2 linked regions of the Parabacteroides chongii genome follow. The protein of the gene in region 2 binds, or shares a complex with, the protein of the main gene of each other region. Links are inferred from orthologs where the notes say so. Each region holds a gene or a part of one and is shown on either strand. Other genes may lie near its edges.

Evidence for each region. The genes of interacting proteins can lie anywhere in the genome.
Region 1: the proteins of P3L47_RS16605 (region 2) and uvrB are in contact, whole or in part, in a crystal structure (PDB 7EGT), measured with the Thermus thermophilus proteins. The link is inferred for Parabacteroides chongii from one-to-one orthologs. Residues at the interface, in WP_096412145.1 of Thermus thermophilus: His654, Arg656, Phe657, Gln666, Asp668, Glu669, Lys680, Arg681, Leu682, Ser683, Lys685, Tyr686, Ala687; in WP_096411307.1 of Thermus thermophilus: Glu23, Leu25, Arg26, Asp27, Gly28, Glu29, Arg30, Phe31, Arg55, Glu326, Asp327, Phe328, Glu379, Ser382, Gln383, His398, Gly400, Arg401.

The regions. Positions count from the first base shown.
Region 1 is NZ_CP120849.1:5,311,356-5,315,110, reverse strand. What follows is about bases 434-3,408. They hold uvrB (excinuclease ABC subunit UvrB), read left to right. Parts: upstream 434-897; coding sequence 898-2,919; downstream 2,920-3,408. Other genes in these bases: P3L47_RS20405 (N-acetylmuramoyl-L-alanine amidase-like domain-containing protein), read left to right, coding at 3,190-3,408; P3L47_RS20415 (PspC domain-containing protein), read left to right, coding at 695-898; P3L47_RS20420 (DUF5916 domain-containing protein), read left to right, coding at 434-630. Also shown: more of P3L47_RS20420, read left to right, coding at 1-433; more of P3L47_RS20405, read left to right, coding at 3,409-3,755. UniProt on the Escherichia coli protein: The UvrABC repair system catalyzes the recognition and processing of DNA lesions. A damage recognition complex composed of 2 UvrA and 2 UvrB subunits scans DNA for abnormalities.
Region 2 is NZ_CP120849.1:4,408,049-4,411,880, reverse strand. Bases 496-3,547 are described here. They hold P3L47_RS16605 (ATP-dependent helicase), read right to left. Parts: upstream 3,164-3,547; coding sequence 827-3,163; downstream 496-826. Other genes in these bases: P3L47_RS16600 (helix-turn-helix domain-containing protein), read left to right, coding at 3,259-3,547; P3L47_RS16610 (TlpA family protein disulfide reductase), read left to right, coding at 496-825. Also shown: more of P3L47_RS16610, read left to right, coding at 1-495; more of P3L47_RS16600, read left to right, coding at 3,548-3,832. UniProt on the Escherichia coli protein: A helicase with DNA-dependent ATPase activity. Unwinds DNA duplexes with 3'-5' polarity. Translocates on single-stranded DNA with 3'-5' polarity. Initiates unwinding more efficiently from a nicked substrate than double-stranded DNA.

The sequences.
Region 1 (3,755 bases), 900 kb from region 2 along the record:
AATCGTTTTAATACACTGATGCCGAGCCTTACTTTCCGTTTAGGTAACCATGTCTATTTGTCGGGACAGGTGGATTATGCCTGGAATACGGACGATATGCAGTATGTCGGTACATTGAAATCGTCGGCTGCTTCATCTGACCGGCATAATTCTTCACCGGTCTATCTGATGGGGCATATGGATCAGAAGACATACGGGGTAACGATGCGTTTACAGGTGAACGTGACACCGGATATATCTATTCAGTTCTACGGTTCGCCGTTTACTTCGACAGCGAAGTTCAGTGATTTTAAAGAGGCTGCCGATACGAAGTCTCCTACTTATGACAAACGTTTCCATGTCTTTTCAGGAGACGAACTTAGTTTTGCTGACGGAACCTATCATATAAAGAGAGAAGGTCGTGAGGCCTCCTTTAAAAATCCCGATTTCAGCTTTAACGAATTCCGTTCCAACCTGGTGGCGCGCTGGGAATACTTGCCGGGTTCTACCTTGTATTTTGTCTGGGAACACCGCATGTCCAATCAGGAGAGCCGTAGGATAGGGGGCTGGGGGAATAACCTGGACCGTATGTTCGGACTTCCGGCTACCAATACATTTATGCTGAAGATGAATTACTGGTTCAATTTATAACCCGATTTTTTCAGCTATACAGATTAAATAGTATCTTTACAAAAACAAAATAAAATAGAGCATCATGGAAGAAGCACCAAGAAGACTTTATCGTTCGAATAACGGAATGATTGCCGGAGTATGCGGTGGCATAGCCGATTACTTTGGCTGGGATCCGACACTGGTACGCGTCGGTTATATCCTGTTGAGTATATTTACTGTGTTTTCCGGGGTAATCGCTTATCTGATACTTTGGATAGTTATACCTAAAAAAGGACTATACGAATAATGAATTTCGAGTTATCTTCACCATTCAGCCCGACGGGGGATCAGCCGGAAGCAATAGCGGCTCTTTCGGAAGGCATTCAGAGTGGTGTGCCTTTCCAGACACTGCTTGGAGTGACAGGTTCGGGAAAGACATTTACTATTGCCAATGTGATCAAGGAGGTGCAGAAACCGACTCTGATCCTAAGTCATAACAAAACACTTGCCGCGCAGCTATATAGCGAGTTCAAAGCCTTTTTCCCGAATAATGCCGTAGAGTATTTCGTTTCCTATTACGATTATTACCAACCGGAGGCCTACCTGCCTTCTACGGATACCTATATTGAAAAGGATTTGCAGATCAACGAAGAGATAGACAAACTGCGTCTCCGTACCACAGCTTCTTTGTTGTCGGGACGGAAAGATGTGATCGTGGTCTCTTCTGTCTCCTGCCTGTACGGTATGGCGGACCCGACGGCATTTGCCGAGAAGGTGACGCATTTGGAAAAGGGGATGCAGATCGACCGCGACAAACTGTTGCGCCGGTTTGTGGACGCTTTATATGTGAACAACAAACTGGAGTTTAACAGCGGTTGTTTTCGTGTGAACGGCGATACGGTCGATATTTTCCCCGCCATCGAATCGTTTGACGGCGTGGCTTATCGCATCGAGTTTTGGGGAGATGAGATTGACCGTTTGTCTTCTTTCGACCCGAAGACAGGGCAGGAGATAGATGAACAGGATGAACTGAATATCTATCCGACCAACTTGTTTGTTACTACACAGGAGCGCATCAATGCGGCGATCGGGCAGATCGATGTCGACCTCGGTACGCAGGTGAATTTCCTGAAAGAGATCGGCAAGCACTATGAAGCGAAGCGTCTGTACGAACGTGTCACTTTCGACCTGGAGATGATCCGCGAACTGGGGCATTGTTCGGGTATCGAGAATTACTCCCGCTATTTCGACGGACGTATGGCTGGTGAGCGCCCTTATTGCCTGCTCGATTATTTCCCGAAAGACTTTCTGTTGGTGGTCGATGAAAGTCATGTGACGATACCTCAGATACGTGCCATGTACGGAGGAGATTATTCCCGAAAGAAGAATTTGGTGGAATATGGTTTCCGTCTGCCGGCGGCGATGGATAACCGTCCGCTTATGTTCGATGAGTTCGAATCGCTGACTCCGCTGGCCATTTATGTCAGTGCGACACCGGCTGATTATGAGTTGGAAAAGAGTGAGGGAATTGTTGTCGACCAGGTGATCCGTCCGACCGGATTGCTCGATCCGGTCATTGAGGTTCGTCCGACATTGAATCAGATCGACGACCTGATGGAAGAGATCACACAGCGTTCAGCCAAAGATGAACGTGTCCTGGTAACGACCCTGACCAAACGCATGGCGGAAGAACTGACTGCTTATCTGACCCGGATGGGAATACGTTGTAATTATATCCATAGCGATGTAGACACCCTGGAGCGTATCCAGATCATGGACGACCTGCGGAAAGGTCTGTTCGATGTGCTGATCGGGGTGAACTTGCTTCGTGAAGGGCTGGATTTGCCGGAAGTCTCTTTGGTCGCTATCCTGGATGCGGATAAGGAAGGTTTCCTTCGTTCCCATCGGTCCCTGACACAGACAGCCGGACGTGCCGCCCGTAATGTGAACGGAAAAGTAATCTTTTATGCAGATAAGATAACAGCCAGTATGCAACTGACCATGGATGAGACGACCCGTCGCAGGGAGAAACAGCTTGCCTACAACGAAAAGCATGGCATTACCCCGAGACAGGTTATCAAGACCTCTGTTTCTTTGTTGGGTGAAAAGCAACCGGCAACAGCCGAACCTTATGCGTATGTCGAACCGGAACCAAACCTGGTTGCCGATCCGGTGGTGAAGTATATGACTCGTCCGCAGCTTGAAAAAGCGATCGACCGTACGAAGAAGCAAATGACGGAAGCAGCTAAGAAACTCGACTTTATCGAAGCGGCCCAGTTCAGGGATGAATTGATTAAGTTGGAGGAGTTACTGAAAACAAAGGTATAAAGAAACTTGTATTATCTGCTTATAGTACAGGAATGTCATGACGATGACAGACTAGTGCCATGCTTGTGGCAGAGCTTTGCCACGGTTATGGCAGAACTCTGCCACAGGCATGGCAAGACTCTGCCACAGGCATGGCAAGACTCTGCCACAGGCATGGCAAGACTCTGCCAATAGGATGGCAGTCCCGTTAGCATGGTATGAATCCTTTCCTTATTAACCGGTTTGAACCGGAAAGGATAGGGAAGACAAACGATTTAAAACAAAAAAACGATGAACAATAGGAAGAGCTTTTGGATCCTGCTTTTTACCTGTCTGGTTTTTTTCCAGGGACAGGCTGCAGATAAATTATACTGTACTGATGCCGACCGTGCCATCTTTGACCGTTATCTTTCCGAAATGACTCCGGATAAGTCGTTGCCAACCGGAGAACTGATGGTTCAAACTGCCCGCTTCTTCCTGAATGCGCCTTATGTGGCAGCCACCTTGGAGAAAGAGCCTGAAGGCTTGGTGATTAATCTTCGGGAAATGGATTGTATGACATTGGTCGAGAACGTCATTGCTTTAACGAGAACGATGCAGTCTGCCACCCCCTCTTTTGACGAGTTTTGTAAGAACCTGCAAACAATTCGTTATCGTAACGGGGAAATCCATGATTATACCGACCGTCTGCATTATACGACCGACTGGATTTTTGAGAACCAGCGAAAAGGAATCGTAAAAGACGTTACCCACGAAATAGGAGGGATCTCCCTGCCGGTCGATGTATCTTTCATGTCTGCGCATCCGGACAGCTACAAACCTTTGAAAGACCATCCGGAACGGGTCGCCCGGATCGC
Region 2 (3,832 bases):
CAGGAGCTATTAGCTAAAACGGACTCCCTTTTCGAAGGCGAAATTATTCCATCCAACATATTCAAATTGGCAGAAGTCGTCAACTCTTTTATCTTCAGCAAGACCTTCTACAAAGAAAATAAGAGAGCTACGTTCGATGACTTTATAAACTATCCAACTGGAAAGAATACCAAACAGTATATTTTTGCAGCATCCGTCTCCCAATCATTGGAGGCTAACGACACTTTACTCTTCTCCCAACGACGGGGCCAACTGGACTCAATCGTACATATCCCGGTTTTAAAGCAGACACTTCATGCGGCTTTCCAAAATAAAAAAGACTTTCTAAAAAATCCGCGTACCGTATCCGACTACATGCTTTACGGCAATTATTCCGACAAACAGGTTTTAGAAACTCATATGGATTACATGAAACCGATCTATGATATATTAGACAAACATAAAGGGAAAGTTATCTATATAGACTTTTGGACAACCTTTTGCCCACCTTGTTTAGCAGAAATGGAGCCATTAAAAAAACTTCGTAAAGAATATTCTCTGGAAGATGTTGCCATGATAAGCATCTGTGCCAGTGGTTCTAAAGAAGACAAAAAAACATATGAAGATATTATCAAACGACAAGAACTCAAACAGTCCGGAATAGAATGCTTGCATTATACCGACATGACTGATAATAACTCGTTTTTGAAAATACAAAATCGACTGGCACTAAAAGGGTATCCTCACTACCTGTTGATCAACCGCGAAGGAGTTATTGTGGATTACGGAACAGTGGTACGCCCCAGCAACCCACATACCAAACAAAAAATAAACAACCTGTTATAACTTATTCAACAATTGTCAACCGGGCAAACTTTAGTAGCAATTGCTTTTGTCCAAAATGGATGAATGCCACCGTTGCTTTAGCATTGCCACCATCTCCCTCAATAGCAATAACCTCTCCTTCACCGAAACGATCATGACGTACTTTGGCTCCGACACGTAAGCCGGAAAGATCGGATACGGGGGCAGAAGACGTCACAGGCTTGGAAGTTGCTGTTTCTACTCTTGTCAGACGCTGACGTTGCTGTGCCTGCGCCACCGGAGAAATGAAAGAAGATTCTTCTTTCTCCACAGCCCGCGGCTGCTGGAACGGAGAAGAAAAAGCCGGACGCTCGAACCGTTCGCGAGCAGCAGCAAACGTATCTGCCGACGTATCAGCCGGAAGTTCCAAAAATTGCACATCGATATCTTTCAGGAAACGACTGGGAGAACACATGGCACTCTGTCCGTTCCGAAAGCGGCTTTTCGCATAAGTCAGCACACAGTTTTCCTCGGCACGAGTGATTGCCACATAAAATAAACGGCGTTCTTCCTCCACCGCACGCGGATTATCTTTCGACATAGAGGACGGGAACAACTCTTCTTCCAAACCGACAACAAACACATTTCTGAATTCCAAACCTTTGGCTGCATGAACCGTCATCATAGTTACTTTATTCGCCTGTTCGTCTTTGTCATTATCCTGATCGGTCAACAAAGATACTTCGGAAAGGAAGTCCGCCAAAGAAACCTGTTCGACACCTTCCTCACGTCTCAGTTCACAGAACTCAGCGATACCTTTCAATAATTCCTGCAGATTCTCCTGCTTACTGATTCCTTCTACCGAACGATCCTGAAAAAGTGAACTGACTATTCCGCTTTCCTTCACAACCATTGCCGCCATTTCTTCTGCGGAAAGACGTTCATTCTCTTGTATAAAACGTTCGATCATTTCACGGAAATCAGATAATTTCTTCGCTGTACCGCTATTGATCGGCAACGCATAGTCTATTGGAGCATTCAAAACCGTCCAAAGACTTACGTTATTTTCGGTCGCAGCACTAATTATTTTATTAACCGTCGTGTCCCCGATCCCTCTCGATGGATAATTAATAACACGTTTGAATGCTTCCTCATCATGAGGATTGATAATCAGACGTAAATATGAAATCACATCTTTCACCTCTTTACGCTGATAGAAAGACAAACCGCCGTATATCTTATAAGGTATTCCTCTTTTGCGAAGCGCCTCTTCCAAAATACGAGACTGGGCATTTGTCCGGTACAGGATGGCAAATTCGGAATAATCATAATCCTTGCGCATCCGCATTTCATTGATCATAGCGGCCACAGCGTATCCTTCTTCATAATCGGAATAGGAAGAAGAGACACGGACTTTACTGCCTTGCTCCTTTTCTGAATATACGTTCTTGAATATCTGTTCTTTATTTTTATGGATCAAGCTGTTTGCTGCATTCACAATATTCTGTGTAGAACGATAATTACGTTCCAGTTTAAAGATACGGCAACCCGGATATTGATTTTTGAATTGCAGGATATTATCGATATTGGCTCCGCGGAAAGAATAGATACTCTGAGCATCATCTCCCACCACACAAATACGGCGGTGTTGCTCACAAAGCTTCTGGACGATCAAATGCTGGGCAAAGTTGGTATCCTGATACTCGTCGACCAATACAAACTGAAAAAAGCTACGGTATTTATCCAATACCTGCGGATGATCGCGGAACAGGATATTCGTTTGAAGCAACAAATCGTCGAAATCCATCGCTCCTGCCTGCTGGCAACGATTCTGATAACGTTTATATATTTCACGCAACAAAGGGACTTTCGAATCTATATCGTGTTGTATCAACTCCTTGGACTGCTCGTAAGCCTTCCAGGTAACCAGCGCATTCTTAGCATTCGAAATGCGGCTTTGTATCATTCCGATACGATACACTTTGTCGTCCAGCTGCATCTCTTTGATAATAGCCTTCAATAAACTTTTCGAATCGGCAGCATCGTAAATCGTGAAATTGGAAGGATAACCGATATGTTCTGCTTCATAACGAAGAATGCGTGAAAAGATCGAGTGGAACGTTCCCATCCACAACCGGCGTGCCGTCTGGTCACCGGTTATCTTAGCAATACGTTCTTTCATTTCACGTGCTGCTTTGTTGGTAAAAGTAAGTGCCAGAATGCTTTGAGGAGGTAACTCCAAATGTATCAAATAAGCAATCTTATAAGTAAGTACTCTTGTCTTACCGGAACCGGCGCCGGCAATCACCAGCGACGGCCCCTCGTTATATATAACAGCTTCGCGCTGACTCTCATTTAGTTGATCCAGATATTCTTCCACGTACCTTCTCTTTTTAGGAATACAAAGGTACTAATTTTTATTTATCCGAATCTTACAATAAATTCTTATCTTCGGGCGTTAATAAAAGAAAAACGATGAACACACGGTTAGCAGCAAATCTATCGGTTATTTTTACAGCCTGCATGCTTGTACTATCATTCAGTTTCGGCTTTCACAATTATTCGGAAACACAGAAAGCAATCGTTTCGGATCTGAACCAGGCATTGCAGCAGACCATTATGCAAAACTCCGAACAATGGATGAACCAGGATACACTCAAGACTTATTCGCGCTTGTCTGCCGTTTTCGGAAATCCGGTTTCTATCGAGAGTTATAATAAAGATTTTGCCGAAGCATTGAAGTTTGAACAGCTGAAAGAGAAAAGCGGTATTATCGTTCACGTAAAAAATAAGAAAGCGACGGATAAATCTATTGCATACGTAACACCTGAAAAAGATCAGACACAGAATTACCTGGCAAGCGATACCGTTATCTGGCTGAGCGCTAATTTAAATCTCCCCGAAGCATCACAAGAAGAATTGGGTATCTCTTTTCAAGGATATATCAATTATTCGACTAAGGATATTCTGGCACTTACAGACAAACGGACTCCTTTAGTACTGCTGATAGCAGCTATCCTGTCCGGTGCCCTTTCTATCTTTTTATTCC